3 regions of the Paraburkholderia sp. GAS334 genome follow, and region 1 is predicted to be linked to each of the others. Evidence: predicted binding sites of a transcription regulator. Region 1 holds the regulator's gene; each other region holds the start of a gene.
What was found. The regulator FNR, encoded in region 1, switches genes on or off when oxygen is low (the NO sensors DNR and NnrR bind a similar motif). The targets are predictions, from matches to a motif close to TTGATNNNNATCAA.

Region 1 (4,595 bases):
CCTTGCGCTCGGCGTTCGACGCCGCGGAGCGGCAGCTCGACCAGTGGCCACTACAGCGCGGCAACACGCCCGTGCCGGTGCCGCGCGCGTCGTCGCGTGCTGTTTCTGATCCTTTAACCCGCGGTGGGGAGACCATCATGTATCACCATATCCTGGTAGCGGTAGACGGCAGCGAGTCTTCGAAGCGCGCATTGAGCGAAGCCATTCGCATGGCGTCGCTCGCGCACGGCCAGCTCACGGCGGCCTATGTGGTGGATAGCTCGCATTCGTTTGCGTATCCCGGTGCGTACGACCCGCTCGCGTTGACGAGAGCGATACGCGCCGATGGCGAGCAGGTCCTCGCCGAGGCCCGCACGCTGATGGCTCAGCATGACGTTGCGGGCGTTGCGGAGATTGTTGAAACCGATGGCCTTTCCGAGGACATCGCCAGCTGCCTGCAACGCACGGCAGAGCGTATCGGCGCCGATCTCGTCGTGCTCGGCACCCATGGCCGCCGTGGCATCCGGCGGTTGGTGATCGGCAGCGTCGCCGAGCGCTTTGTGCGGTTCTCGACGTGCCCTGTGCTGCTGGTGCGTCAGGAGCAGCCGGCGTCCTGAGCGCGAGTGGGGGAAACGCGCGTGGCGCCGGCACGCGAAACGGCTAATCTGTATCAAGCGGGATGCCACTTCGTCGGCACAGGTTTTCCCTGACGGTGTACGGCGGTTCCGCGAGGCCGGGCAGGAGGACACCATGGTGCGCGCAGAACGCCGGATCGTGTTTGCGACAATTGCTGTGTTCGTCGTGCTGGGCGGCATTGCGGCCGCGATCCACGGATTGCTGTTCGATCAGGACAGTGTGACGCGCAACGGTGTCATTGTCGCGGGAATCGGCGTGGCGTGCCTCGCGCTGATGCTCACGCCACGTCCCACCGACGAGGACTGAGAAAAGGCTGCCATCGCGCGATGCTTATGCCGCTCGGGCGCGAGCAGCTGAGCGCCCCGGCCGGATGGGGTGAATTGCGGTCCCGAATTCAGTCCCATCGCGTCGCTCGCTCCGCCAGCGGGCGTCCTCGGCCGTAATCGGGTGCAATCGGGCCCCCACGACCGGCCGGGAGGGGCATTGATCTGGGTCAAGCGCTGGGAGGCGCGACTTGTCGTGCGGCGCCGACGGCCTATCCTGTGTGAAGGCGCCCGTCGCGCGTGGCGACACGCGCCTCGCCATGCGGCGGATCCGGATGCGCGTTCTGGAACCACGCATCGAGTGAAGTACTCTCATGCATATCCATTTTCCGCAGGAACGCCCGGATTATTGCGGCCGGGACCTTGTGCTGGCGTTTCCGTCGGTGGTCAACGGCAAGCGTGTCCAATGCGCGATCACCGCCGAGGCACTCGAAGATCATTTCGGCGCGGCGTCGCTACGCGAGGATGACCTGCTCGCCGCGTTCGAGGCGCATCGGGCGGCCATCGAGCACGCGGCCGAGCGGATGTTGAAGGAAGTCGATGGCAAGCCGGTGCTGTTACGTAGCGGCTACTTCCGGTTCTGTGAGTGACGCGCCACGTAAGCAGCGCGGTCGTCATCGGCGCGGCGATAACCGGTTCGCCCCGGCCTTCCCGGCGTCGACTGGAGATCAATCTGGGAGGCAAGCGATGCGCGCGATGGTGTTCGACGGCAGCTCGAGTCTGCTACGCGACATGCAGGTGCCGGATCCCGCACCGGCCGCCGGACAATTGTTGATCGACATTCGCGCTTGCGGGATTTGCAGGACCGATCTGCATGTCGTCGACCGGGAATTGACCGATCCGAAGCGGCCTGTCATTCCCGGGCACGAGATCGTCGGCACAGTCGCCGCGCTCGGCGCCGATGTCACGGGATTCGCCGTCGGCGACCGTGTGGGCGTGCCGTGGGTCGGGCGAACCTGCGGACATTGCCGCTATTGCCTCGCTCACCGCGAAAATCTGTGCGATGAGCCGGGATTTACCGGTTACACGATCGACGGCGGCTACGCGGAGCGTACGGTCGCCGATAGCCGTTACTGCTTTCATTTGCCGCCTCAGTATTCCGACGTGGAAGCCGCGCCGCTGCTATGCGCCGGCCTGATCGGCTACCGAACCTTGAGCATGGCCGGCGACGCGCAGCGCATCGGCATCTACGGATTCGGCGCGGCGGCCCACATCGTCGCGCAGGTTGCGCGGCACCAGGGGCGGACAATCTATGCGTTCACGCGGCGAGGCGATACGGCCGCACAGCAACTCGCGCTCAGCCTTGGCGCAACATGGGCCGGCACTAGCGACGACACGCCGCCTGAGCCGCTCGACGCCGCGCTTCTGTTCGCGCCGGTTGGCGCGCTTGTACCGCTCGCGCTAAAGGCGGTGGCGAAGGGCGGCATCGTGGTGTGCGGCGGAATTCACATGAGCGACATCCCGTCGTTTCCGTATGCGTTTCTGTGGGGCGAGCGGCGGGTCGTATCGGTCGCCAACCTGACACGCGAAGATGGCGTCGCCTTCATGCGACTCGCCGGCGAGACACGTCTCAAGATCGAAACGACGCGCTATCCGCTCGGTGACGCCAACCAGGCGCTTGCCGACCTGCGCGAAGGACGGCTGACAGGCGCCGCGGTGCTGACGGTCCGTTGAGGTCGCATCAGGAAGCACGGCGCTGAAAGCGCCTCGCTGTGAGTTCCGGCATCGGAGGGAACCGGCCCGGCGGCCCGGTCGCCGATCGACTTCATACCCGCGCCAGTCCGTCCAGATCGAGAATGTGAATCTGCTTGCCGCGTGTCTCCACCAGACCTTCGCGCTGGAACTTCGAGAACATGCGGCTGACGGTTTCGAGCTTCATGCCGAGATAGCTGCCGATCTCCTCGCGCGTCATGCGCAGATAGAACTCGGCGGGCGAATAACCGCGCGCTTTCAGCCGGGTGGACAGGTTCAGCAGGAAAGCGGCGACGCGCTGTTCGGCGGACATCGTGCCAAGCAGCATCATCAGCACCGATTCCCGGACGATCTCGCTGCTCATCATCCGGTGCACGTGCTGCTGGACGCCTTTGGCTTCCCGGCAAAGCGATTCGAGCAGGTGGAAGGGAATGATGCAGACATTGCTGTCCTCGATCGCGATCGAATCGCAGCTGTGGTGGCCGGTGCTGACGCCGTCGAGTCCGAGCGCGTCGCCCGCGAGATGGAAGCCGGTGACCTGCTCGCGTCCATCGCGATGCATGACGATCGTCTTGAACGAGCCCGCGCGCACGGCATAGATGCTCTGGAACGAATCGCCCGTGCGGTAGAGCGCTTCACCCTGCTTCACCACGCGTGTCGAGCAGATGATCGCGTCGAGCCGCAGCAATTCGAGCGGCGAGAGACCCTGCGGCATGCAGACAGAACGCATCGCGCAGGTGGAGCAGCGCGACGCCGGACGTGTCGCGTCGGCGTGGGCGCCTGCCGCGTTGGGCGCGCGGGATACCGCCGGGATGTTGCGGGCAGGCGGCGCGTCGACAGGGTATTCGGCAACGTCAGACATGATCTGCTCCTCTTCACTCAGTGGCGCCAGCAACACGCTCGCGCGCGATTCTCTCAATCGTGTCTCGCGCCAGCTGGAATTCGCTGGTCTTGTCGAAGAAGTAGTGCGCGCGACGGCCATGCAGGCTTCGCGAAACGACGCATTCGAATGGTTGGTCAGCACGCGTGCCGACAGCGGCGACACCCAGCACGAACACAACGATAGCCTCCACACCGGGCGCTGCCCGAGTGCGGCGATACGCGGCCGTTCCGGCTGCGTGCGAGCGCTGTGAGCCTTATTGTGCACTGCCATGCGGGTTCGCCTGACCGGGATCTTTCCACGTGGAGCGATGTCAATGCGGAGAGGGGAGAAATTCGTCTGAGGCCCTCGCCTGAGCGGCGCGGATTGTACCTCCCCTCATTTTGCCCGCTTTACCCGTGGTGTGCCAGCGCGAAACAGCGAGTAGCCTGTACAGGATCTGCCCGCCCGGCCGGGACAGCGCCCGACGCTTGATCCGCGTCAAGTCTACGTCCGTGACTGGCCGTCACACTGAAACCTCGCACGCGGCCGCGATGGTCGCGCCATCAACATGAGCGGGCGTAAGCCCCGGAGGCGGTCATGTACAAGCGAATTTTCACGGCGATCGACGGCAGCGGCTGCGCGCGGCTTGCGCTCGAAGAAGCGATCAGGCTGGCGCAGGTCACGAATGCCACGGTAACGGCCGTTTGCGTCGTCGAACACGCGGCGCGACTCGTCGATGTCGGGGAGGGGGTCCTCGACGACGATCCCACGAGCATCGAGGCGTCCGAACGGGCCACCGCCGCGCTGGCCGAAGCAGACGAACGCTTTCGGAAGGCCAACGTGCAGGGCGTGGCCCGCGCGATCGACGCCTGGGGCGAAGACATCGCCAGCGTGCTCTCGCGAACGGCCGACGAGTGCGAGGCCGAACTGGTCGTCATCGGCACGCACGGCCGCCGGGGCTGGCGGCGGATGCTGATGGGCAGCGTCGCCGAATCGCTGGTCCGGCTGACGAGCCTGCCGGTCCTGCTCGTGCGCTTCGACCCGGAGGCTGAGCCGCCGATCGGCGCGAGCGCGGCCTCGTAAGGGTCGCCGGTCGCGGCAGG
Region 2 (4,595 bases), on a different contig from region 1:
ATTGCCTGTGATCTCGCCGCTCCCGAACGTCGTGTTGACGGATTGCTGCGGCACGACCTTCTGCTCGATGGGCAACTGATGCAGCATGTACGCGAGCGTTTCGGCGTGCATCAGCCGATGCTCGATCGCGACGTGCAGCAGTTGCTCTGCTGACGCCGTGCGCATGCCTTCATTCGTGATTTCCAGCGACGTGAGCTTCTGGTCGATCTGCGCGCGCGCCTGCGCGGCATATTCACTGACGACCTCGAGCGATGGCCAGTCGGACGGCACATCAGTCGGAAAGCCGTCGTCGACCGGATCGATGCCGAACGCGAAAAGCTGGTCGAGTTCGGAACTGAGCGCAGGGAGGTCGAACAGGCGTCGATCGAAGAGATTTCGATCGAACGCTTCGAGATGGCCGATGTAGAACACGATCCGGTGACGTTCACGGATCGGACGCTCGTAAAGAAACTCGGGTTTGACGACGGCAAACAACGCGTCGGTGACGCGGCGGGCTTCGATGAGTCGATGGACGAGCGGGTGCTGCAGTGCGGGATCGCGATTCATTGCGCCGGGTCTCCTTGGAGGGCACGGTACGGAAACTGTACGTGCTTGCAGAAGGCATGCCAAACCGCAATGATATCCGCCATTTTGCGGCCGCGCTCTTGCGCGCGGCCCGGAGCGACCGAGGCGGCGGCCGCGTGCGCTGACTAGAGCTGACGCAGTCCGTCAAAATCGACGATGCGGATGAATTTGCCCTGCGTGTCGATCAGGCCGCGCTTTTGAAATCTTGACAGCGTACGGCTGACCGTTTCGAGCGTGATGCCAAGATAGCTGCCCATTTCCTCACGCGTCATGCGCAGATTGAATTCGTTTGACGAATATCCACGCTGCGCATTGCGTTCGGACACATCCACCAGGAAAGCAGCCACGCGCTCGTCGGCACTCTGCGAGCCGAGCACCATCATCTGCTTCGCCTCGCGCACGATCTGATCGCCCATCAGCTTGTGCAGCCGGTCCTGCATCGAACCGATTTCACGGCACAGACGTTTGAGCGCCGGATACGGGACGATACATACCGAGCTGTCCTCAAGCGCGACCGCGCTGCACGCGTGGTGGTCGGTGCTGATGCCGTCGAGGCCAAGCGGCTCGCCTGCGAGTTTCAGCCCGGTTACCTGTTCGCGGCCGAGACGGTGTGCCATCACCGTTTTCAGCGCGCCCGACCGGACGGCGTACAGGTTATCGAACGGGTCGCCGGTTCGATAGAGCGCTTCGCCACGTCGCACCGTGCGCGCATTGCAAATGAGCGCCTCGAGCTTTGGCAGATCTTCGGCGCGCAGGCCTTGCGGCATGCAAAGCTGCCGCATCGCGCATGTCGAACAGCGGGCCGCATCGCGCCCGGCGCGCACGGACGGGACAGCGCGGGCGGACCGATGCGCGGCAGACTGGGAAAGCGCGACGGGAGTGAGCATGTTCGGAAGGCCGGGAAAGTGATGATGTCCTGATTGTCCCACCGGCCTCTGCATGGCCTGAGTGACAAAAGGACGCGTGGGCGTCTTGTCTGAAAATGTCAGGCGGCGCTGGTTTTTTCTGGCGACGGTTGCCCGTCTCCGACTGCGGAAGGCACCAGCAAGACAGGCAGCTTTGCCTGCCGTACGCAGCGTTCCGCGACGCTGCCGAGAATCAGCCGCTGAAAGCCGCGCCGGCCGTGCGTGCCCATCACGAGCAGATCCGCGTTGAACGCGGCGGCGGCCTTGAGCACCAGCACGGAAACATCCTCGAGCGACGAGGCTTCGCCCGTCGCGACGGCGCCTTGTACGCCGGCGTCACGCATGAGCTGCAGTAATTCCGCGTCGAGTTCCTTGCCCTGTGCGATCAGACTGTTGCGCAGGATCGACGGGTCATAGCCGGGCGCGTCGAAATACATGGGCGAGTTCTCGACGGCGTAGAACGCCTGCAACACTGCACCGTTCGACTTCGCGAGATCGAGCGCAGCGTGGAACGCACGGCGCGACGTTTCGCTGCCGTCGACCGCAACCAGGATACGTGAGTACATGAGACCTCCGCAGCAGAGGGGTCGACGCACGATGCGGAACGACCCAGGAGAAAGGGCACTGCGAGAACACTACGAGCGCACTTGATTAAAGCCTGAGATTAAATGATCACCTAAAACCGCAGACATTTCCTTGATGTAAATCAAGTCGTAAGGTCGGGGTACTTGACCGCGAGGAAGCAGCGGAGCCATACCGGGCGAGGCTTTCAGCCGCCACACGGCTTGCCGTCTATCAGAATCAGGCGGGCACGGCGCAAAGTTTGCCTTACAATCATGCTCTATTCAGACAAGCTGCGGCATCGATGATGAACGAGCGGAAATCCTCGGGGTTGCCCGAAAAGATCTACGGCGACATCCTGAACCAGATCCTGGAAGGCGAGTACAAGGAGGGCGAGCGGTTGCCTACCGAGCACGCGCTGGCGGAGCGCTTCGAGACATCGCGCCCGACGGTGCGGGAAGCGCTCGCGCGTCTGCGCGCCGACGGCATCATTGTCACGCGGCACGGCTCGGGAACCACGGTCGCGCGCCGGCCCGATCCGGACGTGCGCCGCTTCGCGCCGCTCGAAACGCTCTCGGACATCCGTCGCTGCTACGAATTTCGCATCGTCACGGAGGCGGGCGCTGCGGCGCTGGCCGCGCAGCAGGCCGAAGCCGACGATGTCGCGGCGATCCAGCATGCATGGGATGAGCTCGAACGCATCATCGAAACACAGGGCATTGGCGCAAAAGACGACTTCGCATTCCATCTGGCAGTCGCGCGGGCGTCGAAGAACCAGTTTTTCATCACCGTGATGTCGTTCATCGAAGAGCAGATCGTGTTCAGCATGAACCTGTCGCGCAATCTGTCGCTCGTGAAAACGCTGGAGCGGCAGCGTCTCGTGCAGCGCGAACATCTTGCCGTGCTGGAGGCGATCCGCAGCAAGGACTCCGCCGCCGCTGGCCAGGCCATGCGCGCTCACCTCGAAAACGCGCTCAACCGGATGTTCGGGTCGTGAGCGGCGAATAAACGCCGCCCTGTGCGCAACTGTCCGCACACCGGCCTGCACACCGGCCCACAACCCGCACGCATCAGGCTGCGGCAGCCATCGGCCCGAATAGCGCGGCCCGCGTCTGCGGGCTGACCGCGATCTCCAGCGCCACCGCATTTTCCACGCCGATCCGCAGCGGCGGCCCGAGCCGTCGCAGCTCGATGCCCGTCTTGCGCAGCAGGCGCTCGATCGGCGTCGTCGTCACCGTGACGTAGCGCGTGATGCCCATCCGGTCGGCGAATGTCACGAGTTCGTGGATCGCGTGCATCGTCAGATCGGCAAAGCCAAACGTTTGCTCTTCGCCGCCGGTCTCGACGACAAAGCGGCTCAGTTCCCAGATATGCCGCCCGACCGGCGCTGCGTCGCCATGCAGCAGTTGCGGGAACGTGTCCTTCAGCATGTTCGGGCCTTCGGTCGTCATCAGGCGCCAGCAGCCGCGCACGGCGCCCGCCTTGTCCTGTATCAGCATGTAATGCGGGCCGAGTGCGTCATAGCCGTCGATCTCCATCCCCGCGATCGTCGGAATGTCCCATCCAAGCCGCCCATGAAACACACGGGCGCGCAGCCGGTACATCTCGTTGATGTGATCGTTGTCAAATTCTTGACGCAGGCCAATCCGGATAGCTGCTTGCATGTCGTTCTCCATTACGCGTTGGTTAGCCAATACGCATGAAAACTTATGCATTTCGGGTCGAAATACCACCTACCTACCTGGATAGGTGTGCCCCGTTCCGGAGTCCGTGGAGAATCGATTTACCGATCCCGGCAGCAGCCAGTCAAACAGGCGGACATCATGGAACTACTAGAAAATTATTGGCAACCGGCTCATCGCGCGGCCAGCGCGGACCGTTCGTCGGAGGCGTCTTCGTCCGTGGACCGCGTGCTGATCATCGCGTTCCGGAAAAAGAAGAAGGAGAGCCAGCGGCGCTTCTGGGCGCGGTTCGGCGTCACGCAATCGCGTGGCAGCCGGTTTGAGTCCGGCGCGGAGATTCCGGCGCCGGTGTCGATCCTGCTCGGTCTTTACTTCACCCGGACGGTCTCCGACAGCGATCTTGGCCGGGCGGAACGTGCGCTGCACGACCGCAAGGTGTTCGACCTCGTCAATCAGGGTCAATAACGCCGAGTTGCGTTGCGATGACCGCGGCCGCGCGCCGCGAGTTCACGCCGAACTTCGTCCGGATGTTCTTCATGTGAAAGTTCACGACGGCTTCCGAGCAGTTCAGGATGTGTGAAATCTCCCACGTGGACTTGCCTCGCGCAGTCCACTTCAAACATTCGCGTTCGCGCGGCGTGAGCTTCGGGATCAACTCCTGCGTATGTGCGTTCACGTGACGCTGGCTCGTATCGATCACCAGATCGCGCAACAGCACAAGATTCGGCAGCGCGACATCCACATGCCGCCAGAAATCGTCAGTCGGCGAGCTGTCGTTGACGAAGCACAGCATGCCCGCTTCCTGCCTTGGCCCGTGAATCGGCAGCGTTACGCCGGCGCGCAGGCCGTACGCGCGGGCTTCCTCGTACATGGATTGTTGCGG
Region 3 (4,595 bases), on a different contig from region 1:
GCGTCGAGAAGCCCTCGGAGATCGAGGTGCTGAACGATCATGGTGCGCGCGTAGTGGCGTTCACGTGGGAAACACCTACCGGTCGGCCCGACTTCTATGCAAAGAAGGAGCGGCTCGGCCTCGACTTGCGGCAACCTTTTTTTCGCACGAGCGAAGCGTGGGACAACGATAAGGAACTCTTGGAGAAGTTTTCGTTCACGGAGGTGACGCCGAAACATTTCGACGACTCGGTATTCGATCCAAAGAATCCGGAGTACAAGTTCTGATCAACTGATGTGTGATGCGGGAGCCAGACACCCACACGGCTATTCAATTCGGGCAGGCACGACAGCCTCTGGTCGACCATAACGAGACAGTCGGCGTTGCTGAAAGCGGACCTGGCCGACCCCGCAGAACTCGCGCTACAGCGCGTACTGCAAAGCCAGGTCGAAACCGATGACGACTAGCGAACAGCCGAGGCCTGCGAGGAGATTCGCGACCCGATGTTCGAAATCGTGATCCCGGCTCATCCACGCCCCAATCAGGAAAATGCCTTCAAAGACGACCTGGAGCGCAACGAACACAAGCATCAGCAGAAACTCGTAGCCCATGAACCTGAAGTTCGCGAAGTTCATCCCGTAGTCGAAGACCCACCTGCCCACCCTATGCACCTCATACGCCAGCAACAGGATCGGAAAGAGGTAACTGGCAACATAAGTCGGCACGCTTGCGTGCCGCAGTTCCAGGTGAAAGTGACGAGCATCTTGCGTATCCCCTCCCGCGTCGGCGTTTGGTGCTCAAAAGAACTCTTTGTTCAATTACGCGGCCACGGATCCCGCTGATCCGCATTTGCATCACGTGACCGGCCGCCCGTCGAAAAGCGCAACCGAACTGCTAACTTTCCGTCTCCGGGATCGTATTGACGATCATCGAGAATAATTTGCCGAGATCGTCTTCAAGTTTTACCCCGACGAATGGATCGCGATTTGCTCCAAAGGCGGCGTCGACCTCCGCCCAGTCTTCCTTTGTCAGAAGACGTCTGGCGGCCGGCAAAATCAACGTCTCTTCCATTCACCGGTGGTCTGCATAGAACTCTGCATATTCATCCACCACGGCTCGTAGCTCCCGAAGTGCAGGGGCACCCTTCAGTTCATACCGGGTCAGCGCGTGCTCGATATTTCTCAACTTCATGTCACCTCGAGCGTGCTGTGACTCCAGTTCCGCAAGGACATAGTCAAACTCATCTGTCCGATCCCGCAGCGGCGTGAACAGGTAACGATCCTCTTTAGTATGGTGCACCTGCTGAGGGTACTCGCGGATGTAATAAAGCATCGCCCGTAACACCATGAGGCCCGGAGCGGGCGTACCTGCTGCCAGCAGACCCACAAAGCGCCGCATGCCCCCATAACGGTCGACATCTGCTCGTGTTCATGAAGGATGACGGTTATGGCATTACGTGGTCCCAGAGACTGCATATCAAACTCCGCAGCAGTACACGAAAAGCATTGGCGAATCGATTTGCAGCTTCACGCCCGTGGCATGAGCAGGAAGCTGCACCGATACCTTAATGCTAGTCATCCTCCGCTCGACATCAAAGCGCACTAACGCCACAGCCTTGATGGAGATCAACGGCTGTGCGGACAGGGTGGCGCATGGGGTCAGCGCCCGTCGACCGCATAAATTGGCAACTGCTTATCTGGATTGCAGATAGGCCGCAACCGCCTTGGCCTGGTCGGCGCTCAACGTATGCGCGACGGCGGTCATCACGGGCGCGTTGCCGCGGGTACCGTTCTGGAAAACCTCGATCTGATGCAGCAGATACTCCTGATGCTGCCCTGCGAGGCGCGGAAACGTACCGGCCCCCTGGGCCTGCGCGCCGTGGCATGAAGCGCAAGCCGGCACGCCCTTGTCCGGCACGCCGTGTTCGAAGATTTCCTGCCCCTTGGCCATCAAGGTGGGGTCACCCGCCGCGCCCCGGGTTGCGGCCTGATGCGAGTAGTAATCGGCCAGCGATTTGACGGCTGCCTCGTCCAGCAGTGCGGCCATGCCCCACATGTAATCGCGGGCAGCGGTTTCGCCACGCGCGTGTTCGTGGAATCCCTTGAGCTGGGCTTCGATGTATTCAGGTGTCTGGGCGTTGAGCTTCGGAAACATCGGCGATTCGCTGCGCCCGTGTACGCCGTGGCAGCCAGAGCAAATCTGCCCGGCAATGCGGGCGCCATCCTCGGCTTGTGTGAGGGCTGGGATCAGGGCGATGCCAGCGGCGGCAAGTAGCGCGACCGCGGACATCCGGGGAGCAAATATCTTTTTCATGGACGTTCTCGTCAGGCTGAGCGGATTGAAAATATCAGTGGTCGGGCCATCTGGTCAGCATATGAGCTATCCAGGCTCGGCGCGCAGAGAAAGTTGAAGGCAGGCGTGCGGTTTCACACATACGAAACGGCGCGGGTAATGTTCCCCATCAAACTGGAGGGCAACGAGGGGCGCGCAATACGTCAAGCGAATCGACAGCCGCAAACAGTTGCGTGGTTTCGAACGTCGATTCCACCGCTCGCAGAGCAGCAGCATCGACCGGGCCGTACGGGGTGGTATTGATTTCGGACATGGAGCGCCTGTCTCTGGCATTCGTGGCGCGGTGCCGATCATTCACGACAGCGCGCAGGCCCGTTTGGCGCTGGCATCCACGTTCTCCAGCCGGTCCCAACCTGGGGACGAAGGCTCGTCACTGATTGGTCGTCGCTTTAGTGACGCGCATCGCCGAGAGGCAGAGCCGGTCCTAGCCAGCAAGCGCGACCGAAAAGGTTCATTTTCGTACTGCCTTGCTGTACAAAAAAGGTCGCTCATTAAGGGGTTGATGCGGCCTGAACGCACGGCTCGAGAGCCGCTGTCGGCCTGAAAACAACCATACTGCGAGGGCGACAAATCTGCCTGTACGATTGTGGGCGCGTTCATCGGCCAGACTTAAGCGCCACCTCAATCCCTCCACCGCAATAGACGACCGCGGCATATTGCCCGTGGCACAAGTTGGCGCACCAGTCTCTCGCGACGTCACTCCTTCGAAGCGGCGCCAGAGATCCGCTTAGCGTGCGGTGCCGTGAGTCTATCGAGGCAGTTCAGAGTTACGATGATGAGAAGCAGGGCTAATACGACAAGCTGGCCAACCAGAAAAACCGGCACGGCCAATATGGCCCACAGCGCCAACCTGAGCATCTCTCCTCCCTGGATTTTGTGATCGGTCGGCGGAAGCTGGCGGCGACCTTAGCGGCTCGTTCCGAAGGCTTAAAGCGAGCCCTCGAGAACATCATATCGCAACCCGTCAAATCTGTTTGTACGGTAGTGGACGCAGGCCGTCGACGGGCTGGGAGACGCGCCAAGCGCAGCGCTGACGCCCAGAGAGCGACCAATGAGGCCCGCAAAGCCGTTGCAAGGCTGGAGGGTCGATCGCGAAGTGTTGTCAGGCCGAAGCTGGAGAGAAACGCCAAAGAATGGATGGCGAGGTGTGAGGGCGTGCGCAATCGGGCGACGGAACATATGCTCCTGGGTTTCGATACGGGTGGGAAGCGAGCAGCCGCAGTGTATAGCCTCATCGGTTTGTGCAAATTCGCCGACGAACGGCCCTATCGCGCGAAACATGAAGGCCACAACTGCGTGGTTGCGGCGTAGGCTTTGCCTGCTGAACCCGCACGCCCCTGCCGGAGCGCGCTGGTTCGAGTTTTCTGAAATGTATAGCACTCCTGATCTATATCCGGATCGCCAAAACATGAAAGTCCCGCTCGTCGACGACCACGAGGACACCGCCGACACGCTGGCCGACATCGTCACCAGCGCTGGTCATCAGCCCTTCTTCGCGTACACGGGGGCGATGCGCTTCAGATCGCGGAGCGCGAAATGCCGGAACGCGTGTTTCTCGACATGTCGCTGCGGGACATGGATGGCACCGACGAGTGCGCCGCATTGCGACAACACATGGTACTTTACGGCAGCCGGATCATTGCGATCACCGGAAGCTCCGGATTCCACACGGCGCATCACGCCGCGCGGTTCGATGCCAGGCTGATCAAGCCATCTCGCTGGAAGCGTTCGAGCGCTATCTGCGTTGGAGTTTTCGCGTCCTCCACCCGGCCAACCCTCGATAAAGGGGCGATGTGATTATCAAGGGCTATGTCGAGCCCCCTTCTTTTTATTCTGCGATGCAAAACGTTGGCGTCGCAGGCTTCCTATGGGGCTCTGTCGCAATAACGCAGTCCGCTATGATGTGCGGAACAAGATGAACGACAGAAAGCTCGATGAAGACGTTGAATCCGACCGTGGCTGGGGTATGAACAAGGTAGAGCGCTTATGCTCTGCAGAGGATAAACGCTCTACCTTGTTCATACCCCATCATCTCCTCCAGATTACGTAAGCTGAGCGAGTAGGCGACGTACCACCGTACGCATAGCAACATCACCTCGAGCGGATAGTGCAGGCGCTTCAGCACCCGGGCAATGCCTGGTGCAAGGCTCTTTCGCGGCGTTTGCGTCTTCTTGATCGGCCTGCCAAAGCATATTTTGTCAGCCCCGAATTCTATCCTGCCGCCTTGATGCGACAAAACCACGCAAAGTGCATGACCGTCATTT

Region 2: the regulator FNR is predicted to act here: its motif matches at 2,166-2,179, upstream of P3T21_RS11780 (universal stress protein).
Region 3: the regulator FNR is predicted to act here: its motif matches at 1,595-1,608, upstream of P3T21_RS26950 (hemerythrin domain-containing protein).

The regions. Positions count from the first base shown of each region.
Region 1 covers NZ_JBNDMO010000009.1:279,951-284,545, forward strand. The annotation lists gene P3T21_RS18990 (universal stress protein) at 1-596, shown strand, start outside; gene P3T21_RS18995 (DUF2964 family protein) at 730-921, shown strand; gene P3T21_RS19000 (DUF1488 domain-containing protein) at 1,253-1,528, shown strand; gene P3T21_RS19005 (zinc-dependent alcohol dehydrogenase family protein) at 1,626-2,612, shown strand; gene fnr (fumarate/nitrate reduction transcriptional regulator Fnr) at 2,704-3,492, opposite strand; gene P3T21_RS19015 (hypothetical protein) at 3,506-3,703, opposite strand; gene P3T21_RS19020 (universal stress protein) at 4,090-4,575, shown strand.
Region 2 covers NZ_JBNDMO010000005.1:200,394-204,988, reverse strand. The annotation lists gene P3T21_RS11790 (SUMF1/EgtB/PvdO family nonheme iron enzyme) at 1-546, opposite strand, end outside; gene P3T21_RS11785 (helix-turn-helix domain-containing protein) at 690-1,451, opposite strand; gene P3T21_RS11780 (universal stress protein) at 1,550-2,035, opposite strand; gene P3T21_RS11775 (FadR/GntR family transcriptional regulator) at 2,338-3,027, shown strand; gene P3T21_RS11770 (acyl-homoserine-lactone synthase) at 3,101-3,694, opposite strand; gene P3T21_RS11765 (XRE family transcriptional regulator) at 3,854-4,177, shown strand; gene P3T21_RS11760 (helix-turn-helix transcriptional regulator) at 4,161-4,595, opposite strand, start outside.
Region 3 covers NZ_JBNDMO010000018.1:75,265-79,859, reverse strand. The annotation lists gene P3T21_RS26965 (DUF1571 domain-containing protein) at 1-266, shown strand, start outside; gene P3T21_RS26960 (hypothetical protein) at 402-704, opposite strand; gene P3T21_RS26955 (hypothetical protein) at 874-1,050, opposite strand; gene P3T21_RS26950 (hemerythrin domain-containing protein) at 1,051-1,377, opposite strand; gene P3T21_RS26945 (c-type cytochrome) at 1,672-2,292, opposite strand; gene P3T21_RS26940 (hypothetical protein) at 3,868-4,128, shown strand; partial or broken gene P3T21_RS26935 (IS6 family transposase) at 4,358-4,507, opposite strand; gene P3T21_RS26930 (hypothetical protein) at 4,590-4,595, opposite strand, start outside.